3 regions of the Amycolatopsis sp. NPDC049253 genome follow, and region 1 is predicted to be linked to each of the others. Evidence: riboswitches for the same ligand, from Rfam matches in the RefSeq annotation. Region 1 holds a riboswitch; each other region holds the start of a gene.

Evidence for each region. Region 1 has a riboswitch for cobalamin ahead of AB0K15_RS19600 (hypothetical protein). Riboswitches for the same ligand answer to the same signal wherever they lie in the genome.
Region 2: it holds a riboswitch for cobalamin, as region 1 does, so the genes downstream of both, AB0K15_RS26850 (iron chelate uptake ABC transporter family permease subunit) here and AB0K15_RS19600 (hypothetical protein) in region 1, are expected to answer to the same signal.
Region 3: it holds a riboswitch for cobalamin, as region 1 does, so the genes downstream of both, metE (5-methyltetrahydropteroyltriglutamate--homocysteine S-methyltransferase) here and AB0K15_RS19600 (hypothetical protein) in region 1, are expected to answer to the same signal.

The regions. Positions count from the first base shown of each region.
Region 1 is NZ_JBFAQX010000007.1:404,607-409,425, reverse strand. Features, by position in the region: gene arfB (alternative ribosome rescue aminoacyl-tRNA hydrolase ArfB) at 1-140, shown strand, start outside; gene AB0K15_RS19615 (GNAT family N-acetyltransferase) at 137-880, opposite strand; gene AB0K15_RS19610 (VanZ family protein) at 1,073-1,732, opposite strand; gene AB0K15_RS19605 (Gfo/Idh/MocA family oxidoreductase) at 1,991-2,887, opposite strand; cobalamin riboswitch at 2,931-3,066, shown strand; gene AB0K15_RS19600 (hypothetical protein) at 3,225-3,848, shown strand; gene AB0K15_RS19595 (CbiQ family ECF transporter T component) at 3,838-4,819, shown strand, end outside.
Region 2 is NZ_JBFAQX010000012.1:236,123-240,941, reverse strand. Features, by position in the region: gene AB0K15_RS26860 (ABC transporter substrate-binding protein) at 208-1,212, opposite strand; gene AB0K15_RS26855 (ABC transporter ATP-binding protein) at 1,276-1,992, opposite strand; partial or broken gene AB0K15_RS26850 (iron chelate uptake ABC transporter family permease subunit) at 1,993-2,175, opposite strand; cobalamin riboswitch at 2,504-2,644, opposite strand; gene AB0K15_RS26845 (3-isopropylmalate dehydrogenase) at 2,633-3,673, opposite strand; gene AB0K15_RS26840 (S8 family serine peptidase) at 3,967-4,819, opposite strand, start outside.
Region 3 is NZ_JBFAQX010000003.1:539,129-543,947, forward strand. Features, by position in the region: gene metE (5-methyltetrahydropteroyltriglutamate--homocysteine S-methyltransferase) at 1-2,081, opposite strand, end outside; cobalamin riboswitch at 2,177-2,375, opposite strand; gene AB0K15_RS10110 (ribonucleotide-diphosphate reductase subunit beta) at 2,489-3,562, opposite strand; gene AB0K15_RS10115 (ribonucleoside-diphosphate reductase subunit alpha) at 3,633-4,819, opposite strand, start outside.

The sequences.
Region 1 (4,819 bases):
TGCTGCTCAAGGCTTCCGCGCCGCCGCCGGCTAAGCGGCGTCCCACCAAACCCTCCCGGGGTTCGAGGGAACGCCGCCTGGCGGCGAAGAAACGCCGCAGCGACGTGAAACGCGGCCGCGGCGGCCGGTTCGACGACTAGCTCACCGACAGGTGCACGCACTCGCCGGCCGGCCGGTAGCCGACGCGGCGGTAGACCGTGGCGATGCCCTCGTCGCCTGGGGTGAGGAAGGCCGTGGGGCCGCCTCGCTCGTGGACCAGGCGGGTGAGGTACGCCGTGATCGCCGACGCGATTCCGCGGTGGCGGTAGGCCTCGGCGACGGCGATGCCGGCGATCTCGGCCGCGCCGTCCACGATGTCCAGCGCGAACCCGCCACCGATCACCGCGCCGGTCGCGGTGTCCTCGGCGCGCACGGCACGGTCGCCGAACGAGCGGGTGCTCGCCAGCTCCGCGTCGGACACGTCGGGAGACGCGCCGAAGGCCACGTTCTGCGCCGAACGCAGGCTGCGCAGGTCGGCGTCCGTCTCCGGCGCCCGGAGCACGATCCCGGCGGGTGCCGGGCGGTCCACGAAGTCGGCCGGGGTGCAGGTCATGAGCGGGATGCGCCGCTCGAGCGAGTACCCCCTCGCGACGAGGAGGTTCTCCAGGTCGGGCGCGGCTTCGGTGAAGAACTCCAGCCGGGGCTGCAGGCCGCGGCCCGCGTACGCCTCGGTCAGTGCGGTGATCTCCGCAGGTGACGGCGCGGCGCCGTCGTCGGGGATCGCGTAGTTGAGCATCGGGTTTTCACTGGTGCGGGAGAAGGTCGCGAGGAACGGGCCGATCCGTTCGACGGCACGGCCTCGGGGCGCGGTGGCACGGACATACGCCTGAAGGGCGGACATGCTGGGTGATCCCTTTCGGGGTCGAAGGAAACCCACGCGCGCTGCCGAGGAGGGCAGGGCGTGGGAAGGACGGCTGACGGGCTCGCGTCAGGCCTGACCTCGGCCGTCGCGAGCAGCGGCGGCAAACATAGGCGTTCCTTCGTCCGAAGATCCGAGAGCTTTCAGTGTCCCAGCAAGGGCAACCGATTTATTTCAACGCCGTTCCGGGTGGCCGATCCCGGCGTAGCGCGTGTCCCACACCGAGCGCGGCACCCGCAGGCGGACGGGCGCGTTGCAGACGGTCCGCCGCACCTGCTGCGGGATCGCGACCACGGGCACCACGTCGAAGTAGCGCCAGCCGCGGCGGGTCAGTGCGGCGCCGAGCGTGGCGCCGATGGTGTTGAGCAGCACGTCGTCGGTCGAGGTCACGCGGCCGCTGTGGATGAGGAACTGCGTGGCCTCCACCAGCACGGACGCGCTCAGGGCGGTGAGCGCGATCCGGCTGAGCGAACGCAGCCGGCGCAGGCGCAGCGGCACGAGCGCGCCCAGCGGGCACAGGAGGAGGACGTTGCCGACGACCTGCCAGAGCGATCCGTCGTCGGACAGCGCGGCGGAGAGGTCGGCGCCGGGCACGAGGTCGAGGGTGCTCCCCGAAGCGGTGCCGACGGGCATGATGACCAGGCAGAGCACGAGTGCGCCGATGGTCACCGCCGTCACGTCGACGGCCGCGGTCGCCGAGGCGTGGCCCAGGCTGATGCCGCTGTTTCTTCGCCGCCTCCGCGCGGCGAGCAAGGGCCAGCAGAGCAGCGCGTATGGCACCGCGATGGCCGTGATCGGGATGATCCCCCAGAAAGCGCGCAGCAAGGCACCCATGCGCTTCCCTTCTCGAACCCCTCTGAACTGCTTCTTCCCGCCCTTCCAAGATCAACCTTCGCATTGCCGGTTCGAGTCGGCATGCTCAGCGGGCCGCACTATTCGGTGATCTTTCCGGTGGCGCGAAACGGCTTCCCGTGGTTCGGTCGAGGCGCGGACCGTCCATAGTGGATGCTGTGGACAACCCTGTGGAAGGATTTCGCCGACTTGGCGAAAAGCCTTGTTCCACAACGGAAAACAAGGGTTCGAGCCTGTGTACTACCCGGCGAGCTCGCGCGCTTTCTCGATGAGCGCGGACAGGTGCAGGCCACGGTGGACGTCGCACGGATGCGTCGTCGTGCCACTCGCGACCATGGCCGCGAAGTCGTCGAGCAGGGCCGTGTAGGACTCCCCGGCGGTGCCCGGTTTGCGGCCGAGTGTCCGGTAGCCGTGCTCGCCGTAGACCGCGACCTCGACCACGGTCGGCTGAACCGGCAGCCGCAGCGACAGTGTCGCGGTGCTCGTGGCACCACCCTCGTGGGCGAACATCAGCTGCCACAGGTCGTCGGGGCCCCGGTGGGCCGCGAGCACGTCGGTGATGCGGCCGAGGGCCGCGTCGAGCAGGTCGAACGCGTGCGGGCCGATGTCGGCGAGCGCGCCGCCGGACGCGTCGAGGCGCCAGGCCGAGGTCGAGTACTGCCCGCCGAGCAGCGCGCCCGACAGCCAGCGCGCGCCCCCGCCGCGCCAGCCGCCCGAGGCGGCGAGACCGTCGAGCCACTCGCGCGTCTGCTGGGAGAACCGCAGCGTGAGCATCACGAGCGACGCGACGCCGGCCTTGTCCACGGCGTCGGCCAGCCGCTGTGCGCTCGCCAGGTCGGCGGCGATGGGCTTCTCGAGGATCAGGTGCTTGCCGGCCTCGGCCGCGCGCGTCGCGATCTCCGCCTGCACGGCGGGCGGCACCGCGAAGGCGAGGGCGTCGACCAGGGAGAACAGCTCGTCGAGGTCGTCGGTGCCGACCGCGCCGTGGGCCTCGGCCAGCGGACGGGCGCTGGTGACGCGGCGCGCCCACACGGCGGTGAGCTCGGTGCCGGGGTGCTCGGCCAGGCCCGGCGCGTGCACCGTCGTCGCCCAGGGACCGGTTCCGACGAGGCCGATGCGCAGCTGTCCGACGTCCACGCCCGGAAGTGTAGGTGTGTCCGGCGCCGCTTCCGGCGGGTACCTCCGGTGGGTTAACGTCGGTCAGCTGTACACCACGATCGGGGGAAGCCGGTGGGAATCCGGCGCTGACCCGCAACCGTGAGCGGCCGCCCGCGCGGCCGTGAGCCGGATCGCCCGCCGTGGTCCGACTCGATGCGAGGTTTCATCAACGATGCGGTTTTTGTGCCGACCATTACCAATCCGACCACAGTCACGGCCGAATGGCTTCGTAGTAACGGTTACGCGCCGCGTGAGGGTCGGCCTACTTTTGGCCGGATCAGTAATCCCTGCCCTGCTCCGTGTGTCTCCGGTCCGGATGCTTGCCGTGGCCGCGCTCCTGGTCACCGCCGGTCTGTCCGGCGCGAGTCCCGCCACCGCGACCGTGCCCGGGAAGGGCACCGCGGGCTACTGCCCGGACGGCAACGGCGTGACCGTGGTCGTCGACTTCCAGGACCTCGGTGGCGACACCCTGATCCGCTGCGCGCCCGGGCCGCAGGCCGACGGCGTGGCGGCGATGCAGAACGCCGGCCTCGACATCGCGGGCGTCGGCAAGTACGGCCTGGCGCTGATCTGCAAGATCGAGGGCAAACCGGCCGACCAGTCGTGTTCGGGGATGCCGCCGGAGAGCGCGTCGTGGAGCTTCTGGACGGCGACCGACGGCGGCAAGTGGGCGTCGAGCCAGGTCGGTGTGCAGGGCTGGAAGCCGCCGGCGGGGAGCTTCGAGGGCTGGTCGTTCGCGCACAACAAGTCGTTCCAGGACTACCCGCCGCCGCGGGTGGCGCCGGTGCGCAAGGCCAACGCACCTGTTCCCGCCGCCGCGTCGACGGATTCCGGCGGCAGCGGCTTCCCGTGGAGCCTGGTGATCGGGCTCGTCGTGATCGCGGTGCTCGTCGTCGCGGGCGTGGTCGTCGGGCTGCGGCGCGGGCGTGCTGCCCGGTAACGCGCGGGCTCTGCACCCGGGTGCGTGGTGGGTGTGGGCGCTCGCGCTCGCCGTCGCCGCCAGCCGCACCACCAACCCGCTGCTGCTGGCGCTGGTGATCGCCGTGGCCGGGTTCGTGGTCGTGAACCGTCGCGGAGACGCGCCGTGGGCGCTGGCTTTTCGCGTGTACGCGCTGGTCGCCGGGGTGATCGTGGTGTCGCGTGTGCTGTTCCGCATCCTCATCGGCGGCGAGGACGGCGGCCACGTGCTGTTCACGCTGCCGACGATCCCGCTGCCCGCCGCGGCCGCCGGGATCGAGCTGCTGGGCCCGACGTCGGCCGAGGAGCTGCTCGGCGGCTTCTACGACGGGCTGCGGCTGGCGGCGATCGTGCTCTGCGTCGGCGCCGCCAACGCGCTGGCGAACCCGAAACGCCTGCTCAAGGCCGTGCCGGGTGCGTTGGCCGAGGTGAGCACGGCCGTCACGGTGGCGCTTTCGATGGCGCCGCAGCTGGTGGAGAGCGTGCAGCGGGTGCGGCGTGCGCGGCGGCTGCGGGCGGCGCGTGGCCGGGGGCTGAGGTTCGTGAAGGGGGTTTTCGTGCCGGTGCTGGCGGACGCGCTGGACCGCTCGCTGCTGCTGGCGGCGGCCATGGACTCGCGCGGCTACGGCCGGCGCGGGTACCTCGCGCCGCGTGTGCGGGTGCTGATCGCGGCCTGCGTGCTGGCCGGGCTGGTCGGGGTCGCGGTCGGGGTGTACGGGGTGCTCGACGGGTCGTCGAGCTGGCTCGGTGTGCCGATGCTGGTGGCCGGGCTGGTCGTGGCGTCCGCCGGGTTCGTGCTGGGCGGGCGGCGGATCCAGCGGACCGCGTACCGGCCCGATCCGTGGCGGCTGCCGGAGACGTTGGTGGTGTTGTGCGGGGTCGTGTCGGCGGGGCTGCTGCTGGCTTGCCCGCCGGCGCAGCTGGTGACGTCGGTGAGCCCGCCGAGCTGGCCGA
Region 2 (4,819 bases), on a different contig from region 1:
TGTCTCCTTGTGGCGGGCAAAACCTGTTTCTGGCAACAAAAAAACCTCCCGCATGGGTGCGAGAGGTTGCGCGCCGGAAGCTCTTGTGGAGCGTCTATCCGGCGCGCTCGGCGATAATGATCGAGATGGCGGTCATGGTTTGCATGATGCCACAGCTCCGTCCGGCATCCAAGTGCCGGGCGGAGCTTCCCACTTCCTGGGAGCCGGTCAACGGGGCAGGCCGGCCAGGTACGCGCCGAACGCTTGCACGGCCGAAGCGTTGCGCGGGCCCTCCACCAGAGCCGCATAGGGCAAGGCGAAGAAGCGGCCCTGCTTCACGGCCGGGATGTCACGCAGGCCTGGTTGTGAGCGGAGGAAGTTCTCCTTGTCGGCGACGGTGCCGACCTCGCCGCCGTAGTCGTTGATGAGGATGACGTCGGGCGCGCGCTGGACCACGCCCTCCCAGCTTACCGTCGTCCAGCTGTCGTCGACGTCGGAGAAGATGTTGGTGCCGCCCGCCTTGGTGATGATCTCGTCGGGGCCGGCGTTGCGGGCGGCCGTGAACGGCTGGTCGCGGCCGTCGTCGTAGAGGAACACCTTGGGCCGTTGCCCCTGAGTGGCGACGGCCTTCGTGACGGCCTCGACCTGGTCGCTGTACTGCTTCACCAACTTCTCCGCGCGGTCGCTGACGCCGAAGATCTTGCCGAGGTTGCGCAGGTCGGTGTACAGCGCGTCGAGCGGCGGCATGATGCCGCGCTGCTTGCCGACGCCGTTGCGGCAGGCCTCGGTCAGCTGGTAGCTCTGGATGCCGAGCTGCGTGAGCGTGTCGGGCGTGAAGCCGGTGCTCTCGGAGAAGCCGTAGTTCCACCCCGCGAACACCAGGTCGGCGCCGGCGCCCTGCACGACTTCGCGGTTGATCTTCTCGGCGAGCTTGGGCACCTTCGCGAAATCGGCTTTCCACGGCGAAGACGCGACGACACCCGACTGTCCTTTGTCGACGACGTAGCCGGCCATCCGGTCGTCGAGGCCGAGGGCGAACATCAGCTCCGTGATGCCGATGTCGTTGGTCACCACTCGCGACGGCGGCTTTCGGATGGTGAGCGGCTGACCGCAGTTGGTCACCGTCACGGGATAGCCCGCCAGCGCGACGCCACTGTCCCCTTCGGACACCTGGGCACCACAGCCGGTCACGGAGAGCGTGGCCACCAGGACCATCGCGATCGTCTTACGCATGACTGTCCTCCTCGGAGTCGAGCCGGTCGAACAACAGCTGGGGCCGGCCGGTCGCCGGATGCGTCACCACGTGGCGCGCACGCCGAACACCTCGGCCAGCAGATCGGGAGTCAGCACCTGCGCGGGCGTTCCGCTCGCGACGAGGCGGCCGCCGTCGAGGACGTGCACGGTGTCGCATGTGGCGGCCGCGAGGTTGAGGTCGTGGAGCGCAGCCAGCACGGTCGGGCCGCTTCGCCGCACGAGGGCGAGGATCTCCAGCTGGTGGCGGATGTCGAGGTGGTTCGTGGGCTCGTCGAGCACGAGGATCCGCGGCTCCTGCGCGAGGGCTCGCGCGATGAGGACGCGTTGCCGTTCGCCGCCCGAAAGCGTCAGGACACCGCGGTCGGCGAAGTCCGCCAGGCCGACCTGCTGGAGCCCGGCCGCGCACACTTGCCGATCCGTGGCGGTCATGCGGTCGAGCAGGCCGTGGTGCGGCAGGCGACCCATGGCGACGACCTCGGCGACGGTGAAGTCGAACTCCGTGTGGGATTCCTGCGCGACGGCTGCGATTGCCCGCGCCCGGTCACGCGCCTGAAGATCCTCAAGGGGCCGATTGTCGAGCAGCACGGCACCCTTCGAAGGCTTGAGCACGTGGTAGACCGCGCGCAGAGTCGTCGATTTCCCGCTGCCGTTGGGACCGAGCAGCGCGACGAACCGTCCTTGCGCGGCTTCGAGGGTGACGTCTTCGACGATCGCGCGACCGGCCACGTCGACGCTGACGCCCTCGATCGAGAGGTCCATTCACGCACCTCCGAACACGTAGGCGCGCCGCCGCATCAGCAGCAGGAACGCGGGGACGCCGACGGCAGCCGTCAGCACGCCGATCGGCAGTTCCTCGGGCGCCGCGAGCACTCGTGCGGCGACGTCCACCCACACGAGGAAAACCGCGCCGGCGAGGGGTGCGACGGCGAGCACTCGCCGGTGATCGTGCGAGTAGCGCCCGGCCGACGGCGAAACATCAGCGGATCCGGCGCCGGGCTTGAGTTCGCCGCTGAACGGCAACGCCGGGCCGGCAGCGGCTGAGTCAGCGCCAGGATCGCCGAGGTCGGATTCGCCGTTGGTCGGCGACGCCGGAGGCGACCCGTCGGAGGCCGGAGGAAAAGAAGGCGTGGCGCCCGGACCGTCAGACGACGAGAACTTCGGAGGTGGCACCGGCAGGACCCGATCTGCTCAGGGTCCACGCAACGAAGACGGCAGCCACGCCAAGGAGAGGAGGGGTGTCGTCTCCCGTAGACCACGACGGGAGGGACGAGGGTGGTGCGAGAACCACCGCCGGTATCGGGCTCGCCCGCGGTCTGTGAGAGCACAGACCGCGGGCCTACCGTTGCGGGTCAGCGCCGGATTTCGACCGGCTTCCGCGGCGGGGTTCCTTACGACAACGTCAGCTGACGGAGCGCACGTTCGACGAGACGAGCGCGGCCAGCCGGTCGCCGATCGCCTGGGTGGTGCCGGGCGACGCCTGGTCGCGCGTCGCCAGGTCGAAGGCCACCGACGCCTCGATGCGGCGCGCGGCCTCCTTGTGGCCCAGGTGGTCGAGCAGGAGCGACACCGAGAGCACGGCGGCCGTCGGGTCGGCGAGACCCTGGCCGGCGATGTCGGGGGCGCTGCCGTGGACCGGCTCGAACATGCTCGGGTTGCGGCGGGTGATGTCGAGGTTGCCGCTGGCCGCGAGGCCGATGCCACCGGTGACGGCGGCCGCCAGGTCGGTGATGATGTCGCCGAAGAGGTTGTCGGTGACGATCACGTCGAAGCGCGAGGGGTCCGTGACCAGGTGGATCGTGGCGGCGTCGACGTGGGAGTACGAGACCGTGACGTCGGGGTGCTCCAGCGAGACCTCCTCGACGATCCGCGACCACAGCGACCCGGCGTACTCGAGCACGTTGGTCTTGTGCACGAGCGTGAGGTGCTTGCGCGGCCGCTCTTCGGCGCGGTTGAACGCGTCGGCGACGACGCGGCGGACACCGAACGCCGTGTTGACGCTGACCTCCGTGGCGACCTCGTGCTCGGTGTCCTTGCGCAGCAGGCCACCGTTATTGGTGTACGGGCCTTCGGTGCCTTCGCGCACCACGACCATGTCGACCTCGCCGGCGTCGGCCAGCGGGCCGCGCACGCCCGGGTACAGGCGCGCCGGGCGCAGGTTTACGTGGTGGTCGAGCTCGAAGCGCAGGCGCAACAGCAGGCCGCGCTCGAGGATGCCGCTGGGCACCGTCGGGTCGCCGACCGCGCCGAGCAGGATCGCGTCGTGCTGACGCAGCTCGCCGAGCACCGACTCGGGGAGCAGCTCCCCCGTCGAGTGCCACCTCGCGGCACCGAGGTCGTAGTTCGTGATCTCCGCCGTCGGTGCTACTTCACCGAGCACCTTGAGCGCCTCGGAGACCACCTCGGGCCCGATCCCGTCACCTGGGATCACCGCGAGCCGCATCCACACACCTCCGTAGACCAGGCCATCGAACGCACCGATGGCCCATCCGCAAGAAAACGCCAGCAGCGGAAGGTTACCGGCCGTAGACAAGACGACGTAGCCGCACCACCCTTATGCCGCATCCTCCCGCAGGGTGAGACACCTGAACGGGTGAAAGACAAAGGGGGCCTCCCGGGTCGCAACGACCCGGAAAGCCCCCTATCACCGCTATTCGGGGAATGTGACCAGCGAGACACGCCTTCCCCGATCGGAGGACCCCGTCACCCCGTCCTGCCGGGTGACGGGGCCCCACCTCACGGCCGCGTCACCGCCGACTCGATCCGCACGACACCCGCGCGCGAGCCGGCCGCGTTGTGGTGCTCGATCGCCAGCAGGCCCTTCGGCTTGTCACCGGCGACGGCCGCCGCGTTGCGGTTGACCACCAGCTGGGTGCCGGGCTTGGCGACGTAGCCGAGGGCCGCGTCACCGCCGCCCTGCACCGAGAACGCCGGCGCCAGCGCGTCGAACGAGATCGGCGTGCCGACGAAGTCGATCAGCCCGTCGGTGCTGCCCGGCGCGACGTAGTACCCCGCCGTGCCGACGGTGTAGCTGATCCGGTGCGACGCCTCGTTCGGGTCGATGCCCAGCGCGGCGATGCTGACCGGCAGCACGATCACGTTGGTGTCGAACACGTTGGTGTCGACGTCGCCGAGCTGACCGTTGACCGCCTGCAGGTCCACCGTCGGGTTGCCCGCCTGCGTCAGCGACACCGTGGCGGCCAGGAGCACGTCGGTGCCCGTCGCCTTCGTCACGAAGGTCTCGAAGTCCGGCTTGCCGTCGCCGGTCGTGTCGAAGTCGACGAACGGGATCGTGTTGCTGCCCAGGTTCGCGAAGTCGCCCCAGGTGGTGAGGCCGAACGCGAGCATGGCGTTCTCCGGTTCGCCCTGCGCCTTGGCGAGCGGAGCCGTCGACGCCGCACCGATGTAGCGCAGGTCGCCGCCCTTCGCGGTGCCGTTGAGCGTGCAGTCGGACGAGACACCCGCGCCGCACTCCGGCAGCTGCGCCGATTCGGCCTGCAGCTCCAGCACGCTGACCAGCGAGCGGTAGCGCTGCGCGCCGGTCCCCTGGTCGATGCCCTTGCCGCCCAGGTTCAGCACGGCCTGGTTC
Region 3 (4,819 bases), on a different contig from region 1:
ACGCGCGGCGAGTGGATGTCGTAGACGCCGGGGCCGACGCCGCGCGCGAACCCGACGGCCGACAGGTCGGCGAGCACCTCCATCTTCGAGCGCGCGGCTTCGATGCTGGTCACGTCGGCGTCGAGGCCGTCGATCGCCGAGAGCACCTCTCCGAACTCCGAGTAGCACATGTGCGTGTGGATCTGGGTGCCTTCGGCGGCACCGGCCGTCGCGACCCGGAACGCGCGCACCGCCCAGCCGAAGTAGGCCGCGTGCCCGGCCGCGCGCAGCGGCAGCAGCTCCCGCAGCGCCGGCTCGTCGACCTGGATCACGCGCACACCCGCGGCTTCGAGGTCGGTCACCTCGTCGCGGATCGCGAACGCGACCTGCAGCGCCGTGTCCGCCGGCGGCTGGTCGTCGCGCACGAACGACCACGCGAGGATCGTGACCGGGCCGGTCAGCATGCCCTTGATCGGCTTGGCCGTGCGGCTCTGCGCGTACCGCGCCCACGGCACCGTCATCGGCCGCGGGCGCGAGACATCGCCGTGGAGGATCGGCGGGCGGACGCAGCGCGAGCCGTAGGACTGCACCCAGCCGTGCTCGGTCGAGGCGAACCCGGCGAGCTGCTCGGCGAAGTACTGCACCATGTCGTTGCGCTCGGGCTCGCCGTGCACCAGCACGTCGAGGCCCAGCTCCTCCTGCAGCCGCACCACGCGGTCGATCTCGGCGTGCATGGCGGCCACGTACGCGGCTTCGTCGAGCGTGCCCGCGCGGTACGCGGCGCGGGCCTTGCGGACGTCGGTGGTCTGCGGGAACGAGCCGATCGTGGTGATCGGCAGCGGCGGCAGGCCGAGCGACTCCTGGTGCACGGCCGCTCGCCGCTCGTACGGCTCACGCACCGCGTCCTGCGGTGTCAGCGCCGCCAGTCGCTCCCGCACGGCCACGTCCACCGGGTTCGTCGCGCGGTCCGCGACGGCCGCCCGCGCCGCCGACAGGTCCACCCGCTCGCCGCGCAGCGCCCGCCCGAGCAGCACGACCTCGGCGACCTTCTGGTCGGCGAACGCGAGCCAGCTCTTCAGCCGTGAATCGAGGTTCTCGGCCTCGACGTCGTAGGGCACGTGCAGCAGCGAGCACGACGTCGCGATGCTCACGTGCTGCGCGGTGCCCGCCAGCCGGGCCGCGTGCTCCAGCGCGCGGTCCGGGTCCGTGCGCCACACATTGCGCCCGTCGACGACGCCGGCGAGCACCTCCTTGTCGCGCAACGCGCCTTCCGCCGCCACAGCGTCCACAAAGGACGCGTCGGTGACGAGGTCCACGGCCAGTGCCTCGATGGGGGAACGGGCGAGCACGCCCAGCCCGCGGCCGAGGGCGCCGAAGTACCCGGCGACGAGCAGCTTCGGCCGGTCCTGTGCCTTGGCCAGCACGTGGTACGCGCGGGTCAGCGCGTTGAGCTCCTTCGTGGTGCGGTCGCCGGCGAACGCCGGCTCGTCGAGCTGCACCCACTCGACGCCCTCGGCGTTCAGCGCGCTGAGCAGCGCCGCGTACGCGGGCAGCAGCTCGTCGAGCAGCTCCAACGGCTCGAAGCCGGGCTGTACCGCCTTGGCGAGCAGCAGGAACGTGACCGGGCCGACGAGCACCGGCCGCGTCTCGACGCCCAGCTCCCGGGCCTCGCGCACCTCGTCGAGCGGTTTCGTGCCGGCGAGCCGGAGCCGTGTTTCCGGCCCCAGTTCGGGCACGAGGTAGTGGTAGTTGGTGTCGAACCACTTCGTCATCTCGAGCGCCGGTTCGTGCTGCACCCCGCGCGCGGCGGCGAAGTACGTGTCCAGCGGTGATCGGCCCAGGCGCGTGAAGCGCTCGGGCAGCGCGCCGAACAGCTCGGCGGTGTCGAGCACGTGGTCGTAGTGGGAAAAGGTGTTCGAGGGGACCGATTTCAGTCCCGCGTCGCGCAGCCGCGACCACGTCCGCGCGCGCAGTCCGCGGCCGGTGGCGAGCAACTCCGCCTCGCCGGCGGTGCCCGCCCAGTAGCGCTCCAGGGCGCGTTTGAGCTCCCGGTCTCCTCCGATGCGCGGGTATCCCAGGACGGTGGTGCCGATGGTGGTCACAGGCTCTCTCCTCGCGAGCTCGCTCGACGAGCCCGGGCACGCGAGAGCCGCGTTCGGTCAGGCCGTGTCCCACGGGGCCCGGACTCACGCACGCCGTCGGCGCACGTACCACGGGCAGGTCTTCGGACTCGTGGGCGCAACGCTCGCGCCTACTCGCCGTCGCTTCCCGGGCGTCTCGCCCAGTGCTCGACCACGAACTTCGTGGTGACGGCTTTCGTTCCCACTCACCGCTGCGGGGCAGTCCCGGATTCACACCGGGTTCCCTGTTGCCTCACCGGGACACGACCGGAAAAAGCTCGGCCACGCCCTGGCGAACCAGTGGCGTGGCCGAGCCTAGCGGGGTCGGGGCTTCCGGCGGCACGACGTCCGCTGTGATCCCGGAGACCGGGATCGGGCCCCGCAGCCGATCAATCCCAGTCGAGCGCGCCACCCGACTGGTACTCGATCACGCGGGTCTCGAAGAAGTTCTTCTCCTTCTTCAGGTCCATCGCCTCCGACATCCACGGGAACGGGTTCTCCGTCTCCCCGAAGATCGGCGCGAGGCCGATCTGCTGGGCGCGCCGGTCGGTGATGAAGTGCATGTACTGCTCGCACAACTGCGCCGACAGCCCCAGCATGCCGCGCGGCATGGTGTCGCGCGCGTAGCGGACCTCCAGCTCGCACGCGTCGGTCAGCATCTGCCGGATCTCCGCCTGGAACTCTTCGGTCCACAGGTGCGGGTTCTCGATCTTGATCTGGTTGATGCAGTCGATGCCGAAGTTCAGGTGGATCGACTCGTCGCGCAGGATGTACTGGTACTGCTCGGCGATGCCGACCATCTTGTTGCGCCGGCCGAGCGAGAGGATCTGCGCGAAGCCGGTGTAGAACCACATGCCCTCGAAGATCACGTAGAACGCCACGAGGTCGCGCAGGAACGCCTGGTCGGCTTCCGGCGTGCCGGTCTCGAAGTCCGGGTTCTCGAGGTTCTGCGTGTACTTCAGCGCCCACGCGTCCTTCTCGGAGATGGACGGCACCTCGCGGTACATGTTGAACAGCTCGCCCTCGACCAGGCCGAGGCTTTCGCAGATGTACTGGAAGGTGTGCGTGTGCACGGCTTCCTCGAACGCCTGGCGCAGCAGGTACTGGCGGCACTCGGGGTTGGTGATCTGGCGGTACACCGCGAGCACGATGTTGTTGGCCACCAAGGATTCCGCGGTGGCGAAGAAGCCGAGGTTGCGCTTGAGCATCTGGCGCTCGTCCTCGGTCAGGCCGTCCGGCGACTTCCACAGCGCGATGTCGGCCTGCATGGCGACCTCGGTCGGCATCCAGTGGTTGTTGCACGCGGCGAGGTACTTGTCCCACGCCCAGCGGTACTTCATGGGCAGCAGCTGGTTCACGTCGGCGCGCGCGTTGATCATGCGCTTGTCGTCGACGTTGATCCGGGCGGCGCCGACCTCGATCGCGCCGAGGCCGGTGGCGTCCGTGGTCTCCACGTTGGTCATCTAGAGGCTCCAAGAAAAGGCTCGCCGGCGGTGCGGCCGGTTCTCGCCGGCGGCACCACTGGCGAGGAGGTCACTGGCAGGCTTCGCAGTCGGGGTCGTCGATGCGGCAGGAGGCGCCTTCGGTGGCGACGAAGTCGATGTCGTCGACCTTCGGCATTTCCTTCGGCTCGGCGGGCTTGGCGGCCGGAACCGCGGCGGGCACGGCCGCGGCGGGGCTCGCCGGCACGGCGGCCGACGGCGACGGCGACGGCGCGGGCGAAGGCGCCGGGGCGGCCGCCTCGGCCGGAGCGGCAGCGGTGGCGGCCGGGGCGGCCGAGACCGCGTTCAGCTTGCCGTCGGTGCCGCGCAGGGTGCTCTTCTCCACGTGCGTCGCCGACTGTGCGCGCAGGTAGTACGTGGTCTTGAGGCCCTTGTGCCAGGCGTAGCGGTACAGCTCGTCGAGCTTGCGCCCGCTCGGCGCCGCGATGTAGAGGTTCAGCGACTGCGCCTGGTCGATCCACTTCTGCCGGACCGAGCCGGCGTCCACGATCCACTTCGACTCGATCTCGAACGCGGTGGCGTAGAGGGCCTTGAGGTCGTCCGGCACGCGGTCGATCTGGCCGAGGCTGCCGTCGAAGTACTTCAGGTCGCTGACCATGACCTCGTCCCACAGGCCGCGGGCCTTGAGGCTCTTGACCAGGTGCGGGTTCACCACGGTGAAGTCACCCGACATGTTCGACTTCACGTACAGGTTCTGGAACAGCGGCTCGATCGACTGGCCGACGCCGGAGATGTTGGAGATCGTCGCGGTCGGCGCGATCGCCATCACGTTGGAGTTGCGCATGCCGACGGTCTTCACGCGCTCGCGCAGCGGCGCCCAGTCCAGCGTCGTGGAGGTGTCGACGGCGAGGGCGTCGCCCTGGCGCGCGTCGATCAGCAGCTGCATCGAGTCGATCGGCAGGATGCCGCGGCTCCACAGCGAACCCTCGAACGACTGGTACTGGCCGCGCTCCTCGGCCAGGTCGGTCGACGCGGAGATCGCGTAGTAGGAGATGTGCTCCATGCTCTCGTCGGCGAACTTCACCGCGCCGTCGGAGGCGAACGGCAGGCCGAGCTCGAACAGCGCGTCCTGGAAGCCCATGATGCCCAGGCCCACCGGGCGGTGGCGCAGGTTGGAGCGGCGCGCCTCCGGGATCGTGTAGAAGTTGATGTCGATCACGTTGTCGAGCATGCGGACGGCCGTGCGCACGGTCTTCTCGAGGCGCTTCGTGTCCAGGC